2 regions of the Massilia sp. SYSU DXS3249 genome follow, and region 1 is predicted to be linked to the other one. Evidence: predicted binding sites of a transcription regulator. Region 1 holds the regulator's gene; the other holds the start of a gene.
What was found. Region 1 encodes FliA, which starts transcription of late flagellar genes. Its sites were predicted from a motif close to CTAAAGTTTNNNNNNNNNNNGCCGNTA; they were not measured.

Region 1 (11,608 bases):
TGAGCCACTTCGACATCGTCGCCGGCACCGACGACCACGTGTACGGGCAATCCGGCGCGGCCGAGATGGCGCGCACGTCGCCCGAGCGGGCCGTCAACAATGCCGACTCGCACGAGTATTTCGGGGAGAACTCGCCGCCTTTGAACTGAGCGGCTAGGGTGTCCGGCCATGCCGGGTTCCAGTGATCGAACAGTCACCGGGCGTGGCGGCACGCCCGGGCGATCCGTGAGATATTGGCCATGACTTGGCCAGCGGTATCAGAAGTGGTGCGTTGCCTGCCTGGCTGCGGCGCGCGCTGCAAGCCAGTTCAGGGCATCCTGCTTGTGGCAGCTGGGGATATTGTCGTCTTCGAGGGCTTCACGGACTTTCGACTCCGACTGCCGATCTAGCAGCGCATTGAAGGCGCTGCGCGTGTAGATCCTCGGCGTGGCTCGCTGTTCTTCATATGCTCCGAACGGGCCACCAGCTGCAGAAGGGGTGAATGCAAAGCTCATGCTTATCTCCAGATGTACGTGGAATTAGTTATTACTTGAAAAACTGTAGCATATATGAAGTGCGTATTTTGGGTGAGTTTGTTGCTGTGCGTCAACATTTCTACTGCATAGGCCAAGATTGAAGCGTTGCTCGCGAGAATGTGCTAGTTTTCATTCTGTCTAATTAGCACGACTCGGGTTCAGACGCCAGTACCTGATTGAGCAAAATGCATGATTGTTACGTTTTCGCAAATCGTGCAAGACACTATCCGAAATGCATTGCTACCAGCTCATGTTTTAATCAGTATGTGGGTGGGTTTTCGTTAGATTGAAGTCAAGTTTTGGGCGAAAACTCATCAAAAATAGGCTGCGATGCAGCCAAAACATACTACATACGGAGAAGACACATGAGCTGGAACAGCATCTTGAAGTCGGCATTCGGTATTGCAGCCCTGAGCGTCGCCGTCGGCGCGCAGGCAGGGTCGAACGGCGTGACGGTGACGGTCGTGCCCGAAAAGGCGGCGCTCGGCGCGAGCGACGACGTGCACGTCAACGTCACCCTGACCAACACCTCCTCTTCTCCGCAGTATGTCCTGAAGTGGCGCACGCCCTTCGAGGGCATGTCGGCTCCCCTGTTCGACATCACCCGCGACGGCGCGAAAGTGGCCTACACCGGCGCCCTGATCAAGCGCGCCAAGCCGACCCAGGCCGACTACTACCTGCTGAAACCAGGCGCTTCGCACACGGTCAAGGTCGAACTGTCGGCCCTGTACGACCTGAGCGTGACGGGCGACTATGCGATCCGCTATCGCGCCAGCTCGCCGGACCTGTTCATGGGCAACAAGGGCCGCGCCGGCGGCGACGTCAGCGCAGCGGCTGCGGACAACGGCGTCGACCGGCTCGAGTCGAACGCGGCGTCGGTCTACATCGAAGCCCGCCTGCCGCGCGGATCGGAATCGGAAATCATGCAGGCGCTCAAACGCGGCGACGCCGGCGGCACCCCTGCGCCGATGGGCCTGAGCTACTCGAACTGCACCGCTTCGCAGCAGACCACGGTGGCCTCGGCGATCTCGGCGGCCAAGACGATGAGCAACAGCTCGGTGACCTACATGGGCAAGACCACGATGGGCCCGCGCTACACCAAGTGGTTCGGCACTGTCACCTCGACCCGCCAGGCCCGCGTCAAGGCGAACTTCACGGCGATCAAGGACGGCTTCGACAACAAGAACGTCGTCGTCGACTGCAAGTGCAACCAGAACTACTACGCCTACGTCTATCCGACCCAGCCGTACAAGATCTACGTCTGCAAGGCCTTCTGGAATGCGCCAATGACCGGTACCGACTCGAAGGGCGGCACCCTGGTGCACGAGATGAGCCACTTCGACGTGGTCGCCGGCACCGACGACAACGTCTACGGCCAGAGCGGCGCCGCCAGCCTGGCGATCAGCAATCCGGACGCCGCCGTGGCGAATGCCGACAACCACGAGTATTTCGCCGAGAACACCCCGGCGCTGAACTAAATACCTGGAAATAAAAAGAAAAACCCCTCTGGCCAGTTGGCGGCCAGAGGGGTTTTTTATCGCTTTCGGTTTTATTTTCCGCTGTAGACGAAGGACGCCGGCCGCGCCGGGAATTCCACAAGGGCGTCGGGGCGCTTGGGGTCGGCCAGCACCGGGCCGGCGTAGCCGATGTTGTAGGTGTGCCGGCCGGGCTTGAAGGCGTAGCTGTTGGTGATGTCGATCGTGTTCGTCAACATCTTGCCCGGTTCGAGCGGCTGGTAATCCTCGGCCGTCAGCGCTGCGCGCTTGACCATTTTTCCCGTGTAGGAAATCGGCCGGTTATCGAAACCGCGCACGTCGAAACGGCGTCCGGTCAATTCGTGTTCCGCCGCCACTTCGCGCGGGATCCAGACCGTGGTCTTGCCCTGGTTGATCACCGTGAGTTCCACGACGACCTTGCCTGGCGAGGTTGCGACATCGATGCTGTGCTTCACGCTCACAGTCGGTTCTCCGGCGCCCGCAATCAGGGGCATGAGGCTCGCCGCACCGGTCAGGGCGGCGAGAAGGAAGGGTCTGCGCTGCATGTTCAACTCCATATGGTCGTGTCACGCATTGTGGGGCCAGATGAAGCGAAAGCCAAGGGTAGGGTGGACGGGTCCCCCGTCCACGCGTTCAACCGGCGCAAGATTATCCGAGCAGGCCTTTCAAACGTGATTTGAACGCGTGGACGGGAAACCCGTCCACCCTACGCTTATCCCTGATCAGGCACCGTAGCCAGGATCGTCACCGCCACCCTCCGATTGCGCGACCTGCCCGCCTCATCCGTATTCGGCGCCAGCGGCTGGTTCGCGCCATGCCCTACCGCCGTCAGGCGTTCCGGAGCGATCCCGCCCTCGATGAACAGGCGCACCACACTGCTCGCGCGCACGCTCGACAATTCCCAGTTCGACGGATAAGCCGAATTCGCAATCGGCAGGTTGTCGGTATGCCCCTCGACCTCGATCGCATGCGCTTCGCCCTTCAGCAGCCCGGCCACCGTGCCGAGGGTCGTGCGCGCGTCGCCGCCGAGCGCGGCCTCGCCTTCCTCGAACAGCACGCTGGCGTTGATGTCGACCTTGACGCCCTGCCCGGTTTGCGTGACGCGCACCTTGCCGTCTTTCACCAAGGGCGCAAGCGAGGCGTTCAGCTGGCGCGCGAGCGTATTCAGGCGCTCGCGCTCGCGCCGTGCGGCCTCGGCACGCTTGCGCGCAATCAGGTTAGCGAGGGGAAGCGGGTCGATGGGGGAGCTGGCCTGCGGCACCTGCGGCTTGCCGCCGAAGGCATCGCCCAGGGCGTCCGACAGCGCCCGGTACTTGCCGGTGTTGACGACGGAGATCGCATACATCACGACGAAGAAGGCGAACAGCAGCGTAATGAAATCCGCGTAGGAGATCAGCCAGCGGTCCTGCTGCTCGCCGCCGCCCTCGAGCTCGTCGTATCGTTTGCGCGCCATATCAGCGCTGCGCCAGCAGGCTGGCCACGCGCTCCTCGACCACGCGCGTGTGGTTGCCGCTGGCCAGGTCGTGGAAGACTTCGAGCAGGATTTCGTACTGCACCACCTGGTCCGACACGATGGCCTTCAGCTTGTTCCCCACTGGCAGGAAGAACAAATTCGCAAGCCCGACGCCGTACACGGTCGACACAAAGGCGACCGCAATCCCGGAGCCCAGGCGCGACGGGTCGGACAGGTTTTCCATCACGTGGATCAGGCCCAGTACGGCGCCCAGGATGCCGATGGTGGGCGCGTAGCCGGCGGCCGCTTCCCAGATGCGGGCGGCCTGGCGCTCGGCGAATTCGTAGGCGCTCACTTCCGCCTCCAGCAGGCCGCGGATCTTGTCGGGATGGACGCCGTCGACCACCAGCCGTAAACCCTTCTCGACGATCGGATCCTTGGTCTTCATGAACTGCTCGAGCGAGAGCAGGCCGTCGCGCCGCACCGAGTGGCTCCACAGGGCAATCTCGCGCGAACGCGGCTGGCGCGTGTCCTTGGGCGGGAAGAACACCCAGCGCAGCATGCGCATGCCGCGCTTGAAGGTGCTCGCCTTCGATTGCAGCAGCACGGCGCCAAAGGTGCCGACCACCACGATCGCAAAGGCCGCCGGCTGGAACAGCGAGGCGAACCGGCCGCCGTCGAGCGTATGCCCGACGAACAGGCCGGCGAGGGCCAGCGCCAGGCCAATCAGGCTGGCGAAGTCCACAGCTTTTCCTTGAGCGAAGCGCGCAACCTGGCCACGGCCTGCGTGTGCAGCTGCGACACGCGCGACTCGGACACGCCCAGCACGGCGCCGATCTCCTTCAGATTCAGTTCTTCCTCGTAGTACAGGCCCATCAGGATCTTCTCGCGTGGCGGCAGGCCGTCGATGGCGGCAATCACGGCCTGGCGGAAGTCGGTGTCGAGCAGCGCGCGCAGCGGGTCGTCGTCGTCCACCGCATAGCGGTCGAGGAAGGAGTCGTTGCCGTCGTCGTCGTGGAAATCCTCGTAGTACACGAGCTGGTGGCCGCCGCCTTCGAACAGCATTTCCTGATAGTCGGCGAGCGAGACGTCGAGCGACTTGGCGACCTCGGTCTCGGTCGGCGGACGGCCCAGCTTCTGCTGCAGCGACGTCATCGCGGTCTCGACCTTCTTCATGGTCTGGCGGGTGCTGCGCGGCATCCAGTCGTTGCTGCGCAGCTCGTCGACCATGGCGCCGCGGATGCGCAGCACGGCATAGGTCTCGAACTGGGCGCCGTGGTTGTCCTCGTAGCGGTTGATGGCATCGAGCAGGCCCATCATCCCGGCCTGGATCAGGTCATCAACCTCGACCGACGGCGGCAGCTTGGCCTTCATCTGGTGCGCAAGGCGCTTCACGAGCGGGGCATGCTCGGTGAGCAGGTGGTTCTTGTCCGCTTTCCCTTTGACGGTATACATGCTTGTGCTTTTTTTCTCAGGAACCAAAATGCGCGCCGCCGCTCTGACGCTCCAATCTCGCCATGCCCGGCAGGGCGAAGCGTCCGGCGAGCCGGCGGAAGGCCACCGACGCCCCGGCCAGCGGGAAGGCATCCACCACGGCACGCCCGAGGCGCGCGGCGCGGTGCAGGTATTCGTCGGCCGGTACCGAGCCCATCGAACTTAACGTTACCGCTAGGTAACGACTTGCTGCTGCCGACATATTATCGTAAACCACCTTCGCCTCTGCCTCGGAGGCCCCGGTGACCAGGATGCCGAAGGGACGGCGGCCGAATTCCTGGGCCAGGCGCTTGATCAATGCATAGGCATTCGTGATCGAGGTGGCGCTGGTCGAGACCTGCACCACGATTTCCGATTCGGCCAGGGCCGGCAGCGCAAAGCTGCCGTCGCGGTTCAGTTCGCCATCGACGATGACGATGCCGCCCTGCCCTTTCACCAGCACATCAAAGGTTTTCGCGAGGCGCCGCGCCTCGTCGGTGCCGGCACGCGGCGTGTCGCCGTCGCGCGACAGCAGCGCCACCGAAAAGCCCTGGGGTGCGCCCTGCACCACCTGGTTCAGCCCGCATTCCTGGCGTGCCACCTGCAACAGGCCCGCATGGCGTTCCATCTCGAGGCGGCGCGCAACGCCGTAGTCGCGCACGGTGGTGTCGACGATCAGCACTTCGTTGCCGGCCTGCGCCAGCGAGGCGCCGAGGTTGACCAGCATGGCGCCCTTGTCGTCGCTGGGCGTGCTCGATAAAAAGGTGACGACGCGTGGCTTGGGGCCGGCCAGCATCCGGCGCAGGCCTTCGGCCTGGTCGAAATCGAAACTAGCCACAGTGCACCCCGCGCAGGCTCTCGTCGCGGTGGCTGGTGCCGACCATCATCAGCGGCAGGTCGGCATCGTCGAAGGCGGCGGCGGCCTCGCGGCGGCTGCGGAAGGCGCGGTCGACCAGCATCGCGCGGTCGGCCAGGTGCAGGTCTTCCGGCACGCGCTGGCCGTTGGAGATGTAGTGCAAATTCAGTTTTTGGCGGATCACCACGTCGAGCACGTTGCCGATCGAGGCGGCTTCGTCCAGCTTGGTCATGATGCAGCCGTGCAGGCCGCTGCCCTGGTAGGCGCGCACGACTTCGGCCAGGGTTTCGTTGGTCGAGGTGGCGTTCAGGCACAGCAGGCGCTTCACATCGGCGCCGGCGCCGGCCAGCATGGCGACCTGTTCCGTCACCATCTGGTCGCGCTGCGACATGCCGATGGTGTCGATCAGCACCGTGTGCTTGTTGCGCAGCTCTTTCAGGGCGATGCGCAGGTCGGCCTCGTCCTTCACCGAGTGCACCATCACGCCCAGGATCTTGCCGTAGATGCGCAGCTGCTCGTGGCCGCCGATACGATAGGCGTCGGTGGTGATCAGGGCCAGCTTTTCCGGACCGTGGCGCATCACGCAGCGTGCGGCCAGCTTGGCGGTGGTGGTGGTCTTGCCGACGCCGGTCGGGCCGACCAGGGCGAACACGCCGCCCTTGTCGAGCAGGTTGTCTTCGTCGGCCATCGTCGTCAGGTTACGCGCCAGCACGGTCTTGATCCAGCGCATCGCCTCGGCGGCGTCCTTATTCGCCGGCATCTTCTCGACCAGGTAGCGCGCCAGCGAAGCCGAGAAGCCGGCGGCCAGCATTTCGCGCAGCACGGCCGCCTTTTGCGGCTCGCGCTGCTGGGCGCCGCCGAACGACAGCTCGGCCAGCTGGGTTTCCATCAGGCCGCGCATGGCGCGCAGTTCGTTCATCATGCCGCTCATTTCGGCGGCGGCCGATTCCTTGGCCTGGGCGATGGCGGCCGACATCATCGAGGTCATCGCGGCCATGTCGAAGGCGGGTTCGGCCTGCGGGGCGCGACGGTTGGCGTAGCTGTGTTCGGGGATGAATTCCGGTTCCGGCTGCGGCTGTGGCGCACGGCGCGCATAAACCTGCTCCGGCGCTGCCGCTGCGGGCGCGCTGCGGCGGTTCACGAAAGCGGGCGCTTCCGGTTCGAAGGCGTGCAGGTGGTCGAGGCGCGGCTGCGGCTGGGCCATCTCGGAATCCGGGGCCGGGGCGGCCAGCGAAGCGACGTCGTCGTTGTCCAGCGCAAGGATCTCGACCACGCCGTCGACCGCACGGTTGGAAAGGATGACGGCGTCCGGCCCGAGCGCATCGCGCACCTTGCGCAAGGCTTCCCGGGATGTTGCCGCTGTAAATTTCTTCACATTCATCTTATTCTCCGTACCGCTTCAGTCATGTCGGGACGATATTGCCCGTTTACAGGAGAGATTATTGACGATGCCGTGAAGCAACCATCGGGGGAAAAGGATGGGGAAAGTGGGTTAATTCGATTTGGAGCATGGCACTAGCGGGCGCAGCCTGGCCGGCAGCGAGCTCCACCGACCAGGACCGGACATTTGTCAGGACGTGCGCGCATCGACGAAGCCTCAAGGCGCCGACGCTGCCGCCACCATCGGCTGATCCGTTCCCAGCTTGAGTTTTTCCTCGCGCGCCGCGATTTCGCGGTCTGCTTCTTCATAGACACGGGTGCTGTGGAGCCACCATAAGACGCCTGCGATCACGCCGGTGCCGATCGCGACTGTCGGGGCTGCGGACGCCAATACCATCAGGTTGTTGACGGCGGCGCCGCCCCATATCGCACTGCTCGTCTTGATGACCAGCCGTTTTTCATTTTTCGGCAGACGGCCGGCAAGTTTGACCAGGCCGATCTTGGCGCCAGTCAGCGCGACTAGGCCGAGCGGCGATGTCGACACCAGCGGATTCATCTCGATCGCCCCAGCCGACAAGGCGAGGCCAGTACTCACGCCATCGACCATGGCGGACTGCATTGCGTTCTTCTCGAGCCGGCTGATCCGCTTTTCCGGAGATACCTGCTCGCTTGCCAAATCCTCCGATGCCAGCGATGCCGACGTATTGTTGGTCGCGCATCCCACGAGTGTGGACGCAGCCAGCAGGATGGCGGCACCCGTCCTGGCAAGGCGGTGTTGAAGTACGGCGCACAGATTAGACATGATCCAACTCCTCACTAAGGTGGTTCGGTTAAAGACCACTAGTTTTGGCAGTTGTCAGCAAAGAAAAACTTGCGACTTTTTATATTTATTTTGTTAACAAAATCTACGGTACCACAGCGTTGGAATTGATGAGCGTACGGGAGCCAAGCTCAAGCGTCTTGCCGGTGCAGGGACGAGCAAACACAAGATTTCGGCCGATTTCCTTGTCCTGTGAGCAAGGATCGGCGGCGATCGGCAAGAGGTGTGTTCGCGATCGAAGCTGTGTTGCTTCGGATGACGCCGGCCATGGGGAATGGCCGGCCTGGTGTTACCGGAAATAGTGCAGCAGGGATTCCTTCTGATAGCGGTCGCTGCCGGCGTCCGCCTTCTTGATCGACTCGAACCACAGGGCCGCCATCTTGCGCTGTCCCTGTTCAGTGAAGGTACACGCTCCCGTACGGTACTCGCTTCCGAGCGTGCTCGTATGCGGCCCCTGGAAACGGTTGAAAATCGGGTTGGCTGCCCGGCGCAGCTGGGTGTCCACGTCCGGTCCGCCGATTGTTTTGTCACAGCGCGCGCCGCGTCCGATGACCCATTTTTTGATCTTGATGTTCAGGCTGACCATCCTGATGAAGCTGCGTACCGCACCGATGTACTGCTCGCCGCTCAGGTTCTTGTCGGAACCACCTTGCCAGAGCAGGTAGTCGAAATCGACGCCCATTGCGGTGGCCGCCTTGATCGCCAGACTCAGCCTGTCGGCTGCCCGGCCGCCCTGCAGCCAATCATGCACGTTGACATTGCTAACGCCAATCGGGACAAACACCACTTTCCGTGCGAAACCCGTCCGGATCATCTCTTCGCCCAAGGGCAGCCAGATGCTGCCCCCTTTGCAGTCCGCCAGCAGCAGCGGATCGGCCGCCGCCTGCTCGCGGCCGTCCGGCCCGAACTGGTACACGCCAGGCACCTGCCCGAACGGATGCGCATGGCAGTTTGCGGCGGTACCGTCGCCCAGGACGAGAATATAGATGTCCCTGGCTTCGGCTTTCGACCCGAGAAATAGCAGGCAAAAGGCTAACGCCAGCTTAGCAACCAATGACATAACGGCTGCCCTTTCCTAAAATGCGTTTCAGAATAACGACCGTGGCAAAAGTACAGCCAATCACCATCGTGAATTCGGCGAAGAAAGTCGCCATGCCGTCCGTGATTCCAAGGTATTGCTGCACCTTCTGGAATACCGCCAAATAAAACCCATGGATGAAAAACAGGCCGAAACTGATTTTCGCGGTGTACGCGAGGGCCTTGTTCTGGCGATCCAGGTAGCGCTCGAACAGGAAGAAGATCGCGACGAGCAGGGCCAGTTTCCCGAATTGCAGCGCATTGAACCAGCCTAACCCATCGAAAAAGCCGAGCGGTGCGGCTTTCTGTCCTTCGTACAGCATGCAGGAAGCAGCGAACAATCCCACGCCCGCATATATGAGGGCGGACTTGACCGAATAGCGCAGCGCGTCGAGGTGATGCTGGCCCGCTGCGAACGCCAGGCCGCACAGATAAAATCCCAGGAAATGCAGGAAGGCGAGGAAGGGATTGATGCTGCCGATCGGCCGGGACGAAAAAATACTGAACAGGATGCCGACGACCGCAAGCGGATAGATCATCCAGGTCTTCGCGACCCGGTTGAACAGGGGCGAAAACAGGAAGAACACCGTAATCATCGGGATGAACCAGAGCGGGCCGATGACGGATCCGCCGACCGCCAGCGACCACCCGACATAGCCGGCCGGGCTCAGGTCGAGCAGGTCGGGGCGCGCCAGGTAGAACCCGGCTGCGATTGCGGGCACCGACAGGACTAGGTAGGGCAGGACGACGAACCTGGCCTTCTTCTCCAGGTAAGCCGGATAACTGAACTGTTTTCTCTCGATGTAATAGAAGAGATAACCGGACAGGAATACGAACCACGCGGTCGCGTTACCGACCAGGAAATAGGCGAATTTTCCGTCCCATCCCAGCGCCTCCAGGGTGCCGAGATGGGAGATCATCACGAATATGATTGCCAGCCCTCGAAAATTCTCGAGCGAATACCTAAATTTCGAACTCACTACAGATCTTTCCTTAATCTAACGAATTTCGCACTGCATCCAGCCACAACGACGCCATTTCTTCCTGACCGCGCTCGTTCAGGTGGCAGGCGTCCGGCAAGCGATATTCGTTGCCGAGCAAATTCGTGTTGGGACCGGGATAACGGCGGGAAGCGGGCGCATTTCCGAACGCGCGCTGCACCATTTCGATGTTCGGGTCATAGCGCCCGGCACAGCGGGAATGCAGTGCAATTAACCACCTATCGATTTTTGCATTTGCATTAACATATTCTATCACGGAAGAAAGTTGCCCGAGATATTCGTCCTTGTCCAGGCCGATATCCGCCGAGCCCTGATGCCAGAACGCATAATCAAAACTGAGCCCCTGCCTTTTGATGAGCGCCAGGGCGCTATTGAGCTTGTCGAAAGCGCTGCCGCCTTTTTGCCAATCGCGGGTGCGCGATCCCGCCACCCCGATCGGCATGAAGGTCACCTTGAGCGCGACGCCGCTGTCGATCAGCTTTTTTCCAAGCGGCATCCACATCGACCCTTGCGCGCAATCGGCCCACTCGAATGGATCACGCGCAGGCTTAATGCTGCCGTCGAAACCGACCTGGAGCACATTGTCGACCGGTCCGTATAGCCGCTGATTGCAATTCGAGGAAATGGACTGGCCGAGCACCAGGATTTTCAGGTCCGCCACCACGGGGCGCGCCACTACCGGAGGAGGTAGGGGCGTGACGGCAGTCGCCGCGTCGCTTCCACCGCCGCCTCCCCCGCACGCTGCAAGAAGCGCACAGATCGACAACACCAGCGCGTATGCTTTAAAACCCGTGCGTTTCATGAATTTCATCGGTTTGATGGGGTAGTGTCGATATCGATAATGGCTGCCCGGCGAGCCGGAAGCGAGGCGCGCCAAATGCGCGCCAATGGATGCGCCGGATCCGGTTGCAGGCTAGGCGCTGGAAACGGCGTGAAACGCTTGCCCTCGGGAGCCCGCGGTCCGCTTCCTTCAGGATGTTAGCCCGTCAGTATCCGGGTTATTCTTGGTTATTGGCAAGGCCAGCGGATCGGTCGGCGAACCCTTGACGTTTTTCCGCAACTCATCACCCTGCCCCTACCAGGCTCGTTACCCGAATCGTCTTCGACTCCGGAATCTCCGAATGCGACAGCACCTTCAGCTGAGGCAGCGCGCGGCGCAGGAAGCGCGACAGCAGCACGCGCAGCGGGCCCGGCACCAGCAGCACCGGGGTGTGGCCCATGGCTTCCTGCTGCTGGGCCGCGTTGTGCGCCTGCTGGGCGATGGTGTCGGCCAGGCCGGGCTCGATGCCGGTGCCGTCGCCGCCGGCGCCCAGCGCCTGCATCAGGAGACGCTCGAGCCGGTTGTCGAGGGTCATCACGCTCAGTTCGTTGGTGCCCGGGAACAGCTGCTGCACGATCGCCCGGCCCAGCGCGATGCGCACCAGCGCGGTCAACTCGCCCGGATCCTGGGTGCCGTTCGAATGCTCGGACAGGGTCTCGATGATGGTGCGCATGTCGCGGATGTGCACGCCTTCGAGCAGCAGGTTCTGCAACACCT
Region 2 (11,608 bases), on a different contig from region 1:
GTCAGGCCCTGCGCCACCCACAGGCCGAACAGGTTTTCGGTGAAGAAGTCGGTGGCGTTGAGCGGGTCGACGTCGGCCCGCAGCGAGGCGCCCAGCGCGCGCACCAGCGCCGCCTTGTCCTTGATTGCCGCAATGCTCGACAGCATAGGCTTGATCGGGGCCAGGCCGCGCTTGTCGATGCCCGCCTCGTCCATGTAGGCGGCGTAGAAATCGGCCACCTTGCGCGCCTCCCCGCTCGCATTCTTGTCGGCGCCCAGTTCCTCGATCATCTTCGCGATGCGGGTGTTGGTCTCTTCGGCCAGCGCCCCCATGGCGCTCCAGGAGCCGCGGTCGGCCGGGATCTCGGTCTTGGCCAGCCACTCGCCGTTGGCATAGGCGAAGAAGTCGTCGCCGGGCAGCACGGTCATGTTCGCCGGCTTGGCGGCGGCGGGTTTTTCGATCGGCGGCGCGATCTTGGTGGCGTCCTGGGCCTGGGCCAGGCCGAAGCTGCCGTAGAGGGCCAGCGCAACGGCGGCGGTCGATGAGGTCAAACGGATCTTCATGCTCGTCCTTTTTCTCGTGATCGGTCTATATCAGGGATGCGGGTTCGCCAGGGCCGCGCGCACCTGCGGCAGCAGGCGCGCCTTTTGCGCCGCGCGCACGCGGATGCCGTTGCCGACGCGCTGGGCTTCGACCAGCGCATCCGGGCCGAAGTTCTGGGCCACGTAATGTTCCATCATATCCGCGTGGCGCACATCGGCGGAGCCGGCGACGACGCTGGCGATGGCGCGGTTGCGCGCCACGGCGTCGCTGCTGGCGATCAGGGCCTTGCGGTTGGCGACCGCGAAGGCCCAGGCCTGGTCCGGATGCTGGCGTCCGACGCCGCTGACGATGCTGCCGACCAGGTTGGCCGGCGTCTGCGGCGACAGCGCCATGTTCAGGGTCCGGGCCGCCAGCGCCGGGTCCTGCACCAGCGTCATGGCGCCGCCGATGCGGTAGCGTTCCTCGTCGGTCGCGCTCGCCGCCAATGCACGCCCGAGCGCCTCGTAGGTGGGCGCGTCGGCATAGCGGCCGGCGGTGTTCACCACGAAATCGAGCATCTCCGGGCTGATCGAGGACGGGTCGCTCACATAACGGGCGAAACGCGCGCGCGCTTCGCTGATTGCGCGCTGATCGCCGGCACGCGCCAGGGCACCCGCCAGCAACGGCCGCAGGCGGCGCTCCTCGAGCGTGTCGCCGGCCCGCTCTTCCCAGCCGAGCTTGTCGAAGCGGGGCTGCACGAAGCGCGCCACGAAGCCGCGGATCAGGGCGCTTTCCGGCTCGCCGCGCGCCAGGTTTTCCAGGGTGCCGAGGTTGGACAGGATCGATTCCCAGACCGCCAGGCGCGGCTCGTCGCCGTATTTGTCGACCAGGTTCAGGTAGCTGGCCAGCGGCGCGCGCCCGGCCGCGACCAGGCTCCAGGCGTCGAGCAGGAGTTTCAGGCGGGTCGGGTCCGGCAACTGCCGGGCGTTCGCCGCCAGCGCATCGAAACTGGCGCGGTCGTACTGGATGCGGAAGAAGCCGACACTGTCCGGATCGACCACCAGCGTGCCGCTGCAGCTGCCCTGGGTGAGCGTCGTGCTGCGGCTCGTCAGCAGCGTGGTCCAGGCGCGGCCATTGACGGTGCCGACCTGCAGCGGCACGCTCCACAGGCGCTCTTCCTTCGCCGGCTCGTCGAGCCGGTACTGCTCCTGCGACAGGGTGACCTTGCGCCGCCCGTCCTCGCAGCTTTGCGACACCGTGATCAGCGGGTAGCCCGGCTGGGTGGTCCAGTCGGCGGCGATTTTCGCGACCGGCTTGCCCGAGGCCGCCTCGATCGCCGCCCACAGGTCGGCCGAGGTGGTGTTCGAGTACTGGTGGGCGGCCATGTAGGCGCGGATGCCCTTGCGGAACTTGGCCTCGCCAACATAGTCTTCGAGCATGCGCAGGAAGCCCTGGCCTTTCACATAGGTGATCGCATCGAAGGCGCTGGCGGCCTGCTCCTCGTTGTCGATGCGCATCTGGATCGGGTGCGTGGTCTTGCGCGCATCCAGGTTCAGCACGCTTTCGCGCTCGACGATGCCGTCCAGGTAGGGGCGCCACTCGGGGTGGAAGCGCTCGGTGGCCTTCGCCGCCATCCAGGAGGCAAAACCTTCGTTGAGCCAGAGGTTGTCCCACCAGGCCATGGTGACCAGGTTGCCGAACCACTGGTGCGCCACTTCGTGCGCGTTGATCTCGAAGGTGAGCTTCTTGACGTCTTCCGGGCTCTTTTTCGGGTCATACAGCAGGGTCGCCTCGTTGTAGACGACGCCGCCCCAATTCTCCATCGCGCCATTGAAGCCGCCGGGAATCGCGATCTGGTCGAGCTTGGCGAGCGGGTACGGCAGGCCGAAGTAATTATTGTAGTAGCGCAGCAGATCGCGGGTGGCGGCCAGCGGGAAGGCGGTCGCGCCCAGCTTGCCTTCGGTGGTGACGATGCCGATCTCGACGCCGCCCTGGCGCGCCGAGACGCGCTCCATTTCGCCCGCCACCAGCACTACCAGGTAGCTCGGCATCTTCGGCGTCGGGGCAAAGGAGATGCGCTGCAGGCCGTTGGCCAGCGTTTCCTGCGTCAGGACCGGCGTGTTCGAATAGGCCTTGAAGCTGGCCGGCACGTCGACCGTCAGCTTAAAGCGGGCGCGGAAGGCCGGCTCGTCCCAGGTCGGCAGCATGCGGCGCGCGTCCGAGGGCTGCATGGTGGTGGCGACCAGTTTCTTGTCTGCGCCGCCCGCCTTGTAGCGGACCTGGAACAGGCCGCGCCCCTCGCGGTTGATCTGGCCGCGGAAGCGCAGCGCCAGCGTGTAGCGTCCCGGCGCGAGCGCTTCGTCGAGCTGGAAGGCGAGCGTTTCCTGCTTCTCGTCGAGGATGGGCTGCAGCGTTTGCTGTCCCTTGCCGGCGCGCGACAGCGTGGCGCCCTCGATCGTGAGGTTGGCGGCATTGAGCACGATGCGGCTGGTCGGGCGCAGCACCTCGATCTCGACGCTCTGGCTGCCGCTGAAGGTGTCGTCGGCGATATTCGGCACCAAATGCGCGTCGTACAGCAGCGGGATCACGTCCTTGGGCAGCTTGCCGGGCGTGGCGGCGAACGAAAACGGTGCTTCGGCCTGGGCGGTCGCCGGGAGCAGGACGGCGGCCAGGGCCAGCGCAGTCGCGGCGGCGGCGGTGACGGCGCGCGATGCTCGGTGGTCTCTCATGATTTCCTCTTTTCTTGTAAGTGCCGGATGCCGCGCCTGGCGCAGCAACCCAGCACGCACTCTAGGAGAACCGGTGGGAGGCGGTGCCGGGATTGCGACAGACGGCATAAAACGGCGCTGGAATGCAGAATCCCGGCAGTATGCGATCCCCGGTAAAGCCGGGCTCTTGCGCAGGCCGCCGCGCCCTTTTCGACTACCGGAAAAAATTTTCAACTATTTTTGCGGACAACCCTAAAGTTCCCGAAAGCCCTGCCGTAAAAGGAGGACAACCGGTAATCCGGCCGAAAAAAAATACCAGCGAAGCTGCCATGACCTCCAACGAAGTCCTCTCGATGTACGAAAACATTGCTGGCCTGACCGGCAAGATGGCCGCGGCAGCGCAATCGGACGACTGGAACGGCTTCGACAGCCTGCAGGCGCAATGCGCTACTCAGGCATCCGCCGCCGCGACCGGCGTGCCGGCACTCGAGGGCGCCAAGCGCCTGCGCAAGATCGACCTGCTCAAGCAGATCATGGCCAACGACCGCGCCATCCGCGACATCACCGAACCCTGGATGGGCCAGCTGGACCGCGCCATGTGCGCGCACTGAGCCCTGCCCTCATCATGAAAAAAGCGCCTGCGGGCGCTTTTTTTTATTGCCTAAAACTTTTTCCTGAACACCGGCGCATCGACGCACGGCGCACAAAACAAAAAAGGCGCCCGGAGGCGCCTTCCTGCTGCGACCGGCGTGAAGCCGATCGCATGAATTCGGAGAGCAACACCAGAAACCTGGTGCTGCCTCTTTGCCGGTTGCATCCGGCGTCCGCTGCCGCTGTTGGCAAACGTGACCGCTTCCGGAAACAGGCATCTTGCGACGTACATCCGGTACCCGCGCCACGCTATCGGTGGTGGCTGCGCCGGCCTCTGTTCCGTTTTGTGGTTTTGACAACCAACGAACCCAGTATATATCAAATTTTTAACTTGTGTAGACTGATTCGTGCGCGTCCCCTGTCGGGCTAGCTGTCGGCGTTTTCCAGGGCCGGCTCGACCGCTTCCGGCGCCGCCTGCTTGCGGTTACCCGGCATCAGGCGCTCCTTCACCGAGGCCATGAAGCCCGGTTTCGGCACGCCCTCAGGCGCATCCGGCTCCGATGCCTTTGCCATGCGATGCAGCCTCGCCGGCTTGTGCTCTTTCGGGATCTTGCCGAAGCTCGAACGCTTGCGGCGGCGCAGGAGTGCGACGGCCAGGCCCGCCAGCGCGAGGCCGGCCGCCAGCGCGCCGCCGATCAGGCCCCATGGGGTTTCCGGCTCCGGTGGCGGCGGCGCCTTCTTCGCCTTGAGGATGCGCGGCGCGCCTTTCGGTGCGGGTGGCGCGGCAGGTGCGGCGGCGGCATGCGCAGCGGCGGCAGGCGTGGGCGACGGCGTCGCGCCGGCCGCGACTTGCAGCCCCTTCATCTTTGCTTCGAGCCGGCCGAGTTGGTCGTGCAGGGCGGCATTCTTTTCGCCCAGCGCGGTGCAGGCGTTCAGCTGCGCATCGGCCGGCTGCGGGGTGCAGGCGGCGGGCGCCTCCGGCGCTTTCGCAGGAGCCGCAATGGGCGCCGGCTTCCTGGCAGGCGCTGCCTTGACGGGTGCCATGGCCTTGGCGACCGGCTTGCGCACCGGCGCGGCCGAAGCGCTCCCGTCCACGTACTCCTCGCCCTCATGCAAGGCGGCTTGGGGACGCGCCACGGGAACGCTCCGGCGCGATGCGGCCTGGACTGGTGCCGGCAGCGGCGCAGCGACGGCCGGCGTGGGCGCGGCCACAGGAGGCGGCGCCGGGCTCGGATCCGGCGTCAGCCACAAGGTCACCAGGCGCACCGTGCGCTGGCCGCCATCGACCAGTTCGAGGTAGACGTGCAGGTGGCGGCTCTCGACCGGTTTGAGCGTGCTTAAGTGCAGGAACTGGCGGCCGCCCTGGCGCATCACATTCAGGTGCAGGCCGGAGAGTACGGCCGGCATGGCGATGTTGGCGCCCCGGTAGACGTCGGGATGGGCCAGGCGCACCCCGACCGGCGTCCCCGCATCCTCGATCATCGTCAGCTCGACGTCCGCCACCAGCTGCTGGCCGATGTGGGACTGCATCTTCGCCTCGCCCAGTTCGGCGGCATGGGTACCGGCGGCGCAGGCGAACAGAAGGCTGGCAGTGATGTGAGAAGCGCGGATCGGCATGGGAAGGGAAATGTGGTGCCTAAGCGTCATTAACGGGTGTTCGGCTACACTCTTTAGCTCAGACGCCAAATAAACAAGAGGACAAGCTCATGGATAACCGGATAGAAAAAGACAGCTTCGGCCCGATCGAGGTTCCGGCCGGGCGGCTGTGGGGTGCGCAGACCCAGCGCTCCCTGCACCACTTCCATATTTCGACCGAAAAGATGGCGCCGGAACTGGTCGCCGCGCTGGCCCAGGTCAAGCGCGCGGCCGCCGCCGTCAACCGCTCGCTCGGCAAGCTCCCGCGCGACAAGGCCGACGCCATCATCGCGGCCGCCGACGAAGTGCTGGAGGGGCGTTATCCGGACGAGTTCCCGCTGGCCGTGTGGCAGACCGGCTCCGGTACCCAGAGCAACATGAACATGAACGAGGTGCTGGCCAACCGCGCCTCCGAGCTGATGGGAGGCGAACGCGGCGAAGCGCGCCTGCTGCACCCGAACGACCACGTCAACATGGGGCAGTCCTCGAACGACATCTTCCCCACCGCGATGCACGTGGCGGCGGCGCAGGCGGTGTCGAAAGACGTGCTGCCGGCGCTGGCGCGCCTGCGCGGCACCCTGCAGGTGAAGTCGCGCGACTTCGCCGACATCGTCAAGATCGGCCGCACCCACCTGCAGGACGCCACGCCCCTGACCCTGGGCCAGGAATTCTCCGGCTATGTCGCCCAGCTCGAGTTCGCGGAAAGCGCGATCAAATCCTCCCTGTCCGGCCTGCTGTTGCTGGCGGCGGGTGGCACGGCGGTCGGCACCGGCCTCAACGCGCATCCCGATTTCGCGCCGCGCATCGCCGCCGAACTCGGTTCGCGCACGGGACTGGCCTTCAAGACCGCCCCCAACAAGTTCGCCGCCCTCGCCGGCCACGACGCGCTGGTGAGCAGCCATGGCGCCCTCAAGACCCTGGCCACGGCGCTCATGAAAATCGCCAACGACGTGCGCTGGATGGCTTCCGGCCCGCGCTCGGGCCTCGGGGAAATCACGATCCCGGAAAACGAGCCGGGCAGCTCGATCATGCCGGGCAAGGTCAATCCGACCCAGTGCGAAGCGCTGACGATGCTGTGCTGCCAGGTGTTCGGCAACGACGTCGCGCTGACGGTGGGCGCCTCGCAGGGCAATTTCGAGCTGAACGTGTTCAAGCCGATGATCGCGCATAACTTCCTGCAAAGCGCGCGCCTGCTGGCCGACGGCATGCGTTCCTTCGACGAGCATTGCGCCAAGGGAATCGAGCCGAACCACGGCCGCATCGGCGAGCTCATGGAGCGCTCGCTGATGCTCGTGACCGCACTGGCGCCGCACATCGGGTATGATCGCGCCGCGCAGATTGCCAAGCATGCGCAGCACGAAGGCATCACGCTGCGCGAAGCGGCCCTGCAATCGGGCCACGTCAGCGAGGAACAGTTCGGGCAGTGGATCGTTCCGATGGACATGACGCGGCCCGATCCGGCCTGAGCCATAAGGAGCCGCCGCGCGCCGGCTGGCTCCCCTTCGCCACTCATGCGAGGCCAAGCGTGCGCCCCACAATTTTTCCCGAGGATAGTATGCAAAAGACAACTTTCGAACTGACATCCGAGTTCGTCGAGCTCAACCAGCTGTTGAAACTGGTCGGCTTGGTGGACAGCGGCGGCGCCGGCAAGAACATGGTGGCCAGCGGCGCGGTGTCGGTCGATGGCAAGCAGGAGCTGCGCAAGACCGCAAAGATTCGCACCGGACAGACTGTCACCGTAGGCGACGTGCGGATCTCGGTGCAGTAGGCGGGACTGCCGGCCTCTACGGCACACGTTTGCGCGCAGACAAACGCGACCGGTGGTCCTTGTTTATATTTTAAGCGTGACCAACCGGCTTAAGGTGACGGCAATGGAAACCCCGCAAGATAACCCGCAAACCCAGGAACGGCTGATCGGCGATCTGCGCCTCGTGATCGAGAACGCGGAAGAGCTGCTGAAAAACACCGATCAGTACACCAGCGTCCTGTACCAGAACGCGCGCGCCAAGCTCGCCATGGCGCTCAACGCGGCCAACGAAGAACTCGAACGCTTCGAAGACGCCCAGCTGAGTCGCATGATGGAGGCGACACGCCAGGCCAACGAGCGTTATGCCGACCTGACCGGCGAAGCACGCGTCTTGCGGGCTTTCCACTGAGTTTTTCCAGCGCTGCTGCGGCGCCGAGAGGCGCCGCGTTTCGTTTACGTTCCTGTTTTTGATACCCGCTCGGGTATGCGTAGGCACGAAAACGCGTGGAGTCGGGACTCCACCCTACGATCAGCTGGTTTCGTAGGGTGGAGTCCCGACTCCACGCGGCATTGAACTTCGCACACCGCCCGGCCACGTTCGGCCACGGCCGGATTCAGGCAGTCGTATTGATCGTATTCCCCAGATGCGCCGGCAAATTCTGGATCGGCTGCGGCGGCTGGATGGCGTCGAGCATCTGGGTGGCCATCGACTTCTGCATGTCCTGCTGTTTCTTCAGCATGGTCAGCGCCACTTCCTGCTTGTTGCCCGTTTCGGCAATGGTGGTGGACAACTTGGCGATCGCGGCGACATCCATGGTGGACTCCTGATGAGGGTTATCCTCCGTTAACGGCAGGCGTTCCAGGAACTTGAGCGTCCAGCCCCATCCATTCGATGAGCCACGTCAAAACATTGTCGGGCGTATTCAGGTCCAGCCAGGCCTGCCCTGCCGCACCCGGCATGGACGGCGGCGCATCCGAGGCCACCGCCACCACCAGCGGGTCGTCGGTGTAGAGCGGCGCGCGGCCGAGGGCCGGGCGGAAGACCTCGAGCTTGGGCAGCGGTTCCCACTTGTAGCCTTCGACCAGGGTCAGGTCGGCCGGGGCCAGGCGGGCAAGCTGCTCGGCCAGCGGCGGTTCGCGTTCGCCGCGCAGCTCGCGCAGGATGGCGTAGCGGTAGGGAGAGGCGATCATCACCTCGGCCGCCCCAGCCATGCGCAGGCGCGCGCTGTCCTTGTGCGGCGGCTCGAGTTCGATGTCGTGGTGGCTGTGCTTGACGATGTTCACGTGCAGCCCGCGTGCGGCCAGCTGCCCCACCAGGAATTCGAGCAGCGTCGTCTTGCCGCTGCCCGACCAGCCGACGACGGCCAACACGGGGCCGGCCTGCCCTATCCGGGAATCAGTAAGCGACACGGTAGCGGGTGCCCCGGTAATTCATGACCGCGTACTTCGGCATCAGGCGTTCCAGCACCAGGCCAGGCGCCAGCTCTTCTCCCTCGCGGCGCAGCATCTTGTCGACCAACAGCAGGCGATCGGCCGGATTCGGCGAATAGATGTAGCCGCCGACGGCGACCTTCGGCACCTCGCGCTGGAGCGCTTCCGGCAGCTGCTGCAGCGTACGCAGGTTTTCCTCGGCAACCGGATCAGGCGCGCGCACCACCGGCGCGCTTTCCGCAGCACGGGCCGGGGCCGGCGCCGGCAGGTAGACCGCTTGCGGCGCGGCCTCCGGGACGGCGACGACGGGTGGCGCGGCGGCAGGCCGGGGCGCTGGAGTTGGCGCAGGCTTCGACACGGCGGGCGTTGGCGCAGGGGCGGCCTTAGGCACGGCAGGCGCCGGGGCCGGCGCGGCAACCGGCTCGTTCCTGGGGACAGGCGCCGGCGCGGCCGGTGTGCTCTCCGGTTGGGTCTCTGGTGCGGGCACAACCGGCGCAACCGGCGCTTGCGTCGCCGCGGCAGGCAGACCGCTCCCGGCCTGTGCCAGCACGGCCGGCTGCCCTGGTGCCGGCGTGTTCCCGCGCCAGGCCAGCCCGGCAGCGACGGCGGCGATCAGGGCGCCGGCCCCGAGCCCGATCCACAAAGGCTTGCGATTGGCCGGCGCCGCACTGGCCGGCACATGGACGGGCGCGGGCGTGTGGATGTCCGGCGCATGGCCCAGCTGGCGTTCGGCTTGCGCCTTCTTGAGTGCTTCGAGAATGTACGACATCTTATTGTCCCGTCCCGGCGGCGGCGAGCAGGCGCGGCTCCTCCACCCCGGTCAGCTGGTTGAGGCGGATATAGGTGCGCGGGCCGGCGACGCCGTCCGCGGTCAAGCCTTGTTGCTGCTGGAAGGCGCGCAGCTGGCCCTGGGTGCGCGCATCGAACGGCCGTTGCGCGGCCGGCGCAGGCGTGCGCCCGGCTTCGGCCAGGCGGGCGGCGATCCAGTCCACGTCCGGCCCCTGGTCGCCGAGCGCCAGCTGGTCGCGGAAGTTGCGCGGCATCTTCCAGAAGGTGGTGTACTCGCCGGTAAAGCGCGGCGCGAGCTGCGCCAGCTCGACCCGCTCGCGCTGGCGGCCGGTGTCGATCGTCACGCCGGTGGCATCCATCCCGACCAGCACCGCGTAACGCGTAGCCGCCCCTTCTCGCAGCGTGATCACGGCCGGGCGGTCGAGCTGGCGCAGTTCGAAGATGCCGCCGCGCCCCTGGTGGCAGCGCAGGTCGATCCGGTAGGCGATCTCGCAGGGCGCGCCCTCGGGCAGCGCGCGGCCCCAGCGCGTGGCCAGGGCGCGCAGTGCCGCCGCCTCGTCGGCGCGGCCCAGCGCCAGGACTGCCGGCGCGCGCCCCGCGGCCGGCCTGGCGGCGGCCAGCACCACGCCCTTTGCGGCCGGCGCGGCGCCTGGTGTCACCCGGGCCGCAGTCTGCTCCGACTTGGCCGGCGCCGCGGCACGCGGCAGCACCTGCCACGCGACGGCCGCGCTCAGCGCCGCCCCGGCGAGGACGCCGCCGGCGACCAGCGGCCAGCGCACCGGGGCAGATACCGGCGCCGCGTCCTCGCCCGCGAACACCTCGGCGGCGGCGGTACGCACGATCTTCGGCGTCGCCTCGCGGCTGTTTTCCACATAGGCGCCGAGCAGCGCGCGGTCGCACAGCAGGTTGATCCGGCGCGGCACCCCGCCGCTGATCCGGTGGATCAGCGGCACCACCGCGGCCGGAAACACCGGCGCGCCCTGCGCACCCGCCACCGCCATCCGGTGCGCGATGTAGGCGCCGGTCTCCGCCTCCGACAGCGGGCCGAGGTGGTAGCGCGCGATCACGCGCTGGGCCAGCTGCTCCAGCTCGGGACGCGCCAGCATCGTGCGCAGCTCGGGCTGGCCGATCAGGATAATCTGCAGCAGCTTGCGCTCGCTGGTCTCCAGGTTGGTCAGCAGGCGCAGCTGCTCGAGCACGTCCGTCGAGAGGTTCTGGGCCTCGTCGATGACGAGCACGTTGTTGCGCCCCTGCGCATGCGATTCCAGCAGGTAGGCGTTAATCGCATCCACATAGCCCTTGACCCCGCCCTGCCCGCTTGGCGCGGCGATGCGGAATTCCTCGCATACCGACTGGAGCAATTCGCCGACCGTCAGCTTCGGATTGAAGATATAGGCCAGCCGGCAGTTCTCCGGCACCTGTTCGATGAAGCAGCGGCAGACCGTGGTCTTGCCGGCGCCGATCTCGCCCGTCAGCAGCACGAAGCCGCCGCCGCTGTTGATGCCGTAGAGCAGGTGCGCCAGCGCCTCGCGGTGGCGCTCGCTCATGAACAGGTAGCGCGGATCGGGCGCGATCGAGAACGGGGCCTGCTTCAGGCTGAAGTAATGGGTGTACATGAAGGGAACGTACCTAACGGCCTGGAGGCAAGGGTTTATACCTCGCGCAGTATATTTTGGATTTGCCGTTGTGATAAGCGATGACGCTGCCCGGGTTCGAAACCCTCAAAGGAAAGGGAGACGCGTCGGCCGGCAGGTGGCGCAGGCCGGCGCCGGCGCGGACGGCTTCTTCCAGCTCTTCCGGCTTGCCGTCGACGATTGCAGCGATGAAGGTCATCGGATTGGTGTCGTCGCTCACCATCACCTCGCTCACGGGTTTACCCCACAGCGTGGCCTCGACCTTGAACCAATGCGCCCCGCCCTCCTGCTTGTAGGCCGGACCGAAGGCGGTGGTGAGCCAGGCGTGAAAATGGGCGTTGTCGAGATGGCTGCGGCACAGCAGCGCGCTGCCGACGAGGGGGCCGAAAGTGGATGGCGCCGCGTGGACGCAGTTGCACGCCAATGCGAGCAGGCCGGCTGCGGCGGCGCGCCGGATCACAGCTTCGACAGCCAGTCGCGGTTGGCGGCGATCTTCGCCTTGGCCGATGCCGGCAGGGCCTCGTAGCAGCCGGGATGCTGCTTGAGCGCGTGCTCGCGGACCTCTTTCTCGA

Region 2: a site for FliA is predicted at 3,462-3,488, ahead of ACWCIA_RS21990 (flagellar protein FliT). Genes of this name have one in related genera too.

The regions. Positions count from the first base shown of each region.
Region 1 covers NZ_JBSIPX010000002.1:242,726-254,333, forward strand. The annotation lists gene ACWCIA_RS03340 (M35 family metallo-endopeptidase) at 1-149, shown strand, start outside; gene ACWCIA_RS03345 (hypothetical protein) at 258-494, opposite strand; gene ACWCIA_RS03350 (M35 family metallo-endopeptidase) at 881-1,993, shown strand; gene ACWCIA_RS03355 (hypothetical protein) at 2,065-2,556, opposite strand; gene motD (flagellar motor protein MotD) at 2,724-3,464, opposite strand; gene ACWCIA_RS03365 (flagellar motor protein) at 3,466-4,209, opposite strand; gene ACWCIA_RS03370 (RNA polymerase sigma factor FliA) at 4,191-4,919, opposite strand; gene ACWCIA_RS03375 (MinD/ParA family ATP-binding protein) at 4,936-5,775, opposite strand; gene flhF (flagellar biosynthesis protein FlhF) at 5,768-7,174, opposite strand; gene ACWCIA_RS03385 (hypothetical protein) at 7,391-7,975, opposite strand; gene ACWCIA_RS03390 (hypothetical protein) at 8,283-9,053, opposite strand; gene ACWCIA_RS03395 (acyltransferase family protein) at 9,037-10,050, opposite strand; gene ACWCIA_RS03400 (sialate O-acetylesterase) at 10,064-10,882, opposite strand; gene flhA (flagellar biosynthesis protein FlhA) at 11,136-11,608, opposite strand, start outside.
Region 2 covers NZ_JBSIPX010000027.1:13,609-25,216, forward strand. The annotation lists gene ACWCIA_RS21980 (M13 family metallopeptidase) at 1-542, opposite strand, end outside; gene ACWCIA_RS21985 (M1 family metallopeptidase) at 573-3,230, opposite strand; gene ACWCIA_RS21990 (flagellar protein FliT) at 3,539-3,820, shown strand; gene ACWCIA_RS21995 (FimV/HubP-related protein) at 4,227-5,447, opposite strand; gene fumC (class II fumarate hydratase) at 5,507-6,901, shown strand; gene ACWCIA_RS22005 (RNA-binding S4 domain-containing protein) at 6,991-7,203, shown strand; gene ACWCIA_RS22010 (DUF883 family protein) at 7,307-7,591, shown strand; gene ACWCIA_RS22015 (YjfB family protein) at 7,797-7,997, opposite strand; gene mobB (molybdopterin-guanine dinucleotide biosynthesis protein B) at 8,017-8,553, opposite strand; gene ACWCIA_RS22025 (general secretion pathway protein GspB) at 8,579-9,382, opposite strand; gene ACWCIA_RS22030 (AAA family ATPase) at 9,384-11,018, opposite strand; gene ACWCIA_RS22035 (hypothetical protein) at 11,032-11,496, opposite strand; gene ACWCIA_RS22040 (hypothetical protein) at 11,493-11,608, opposite strand, start outside.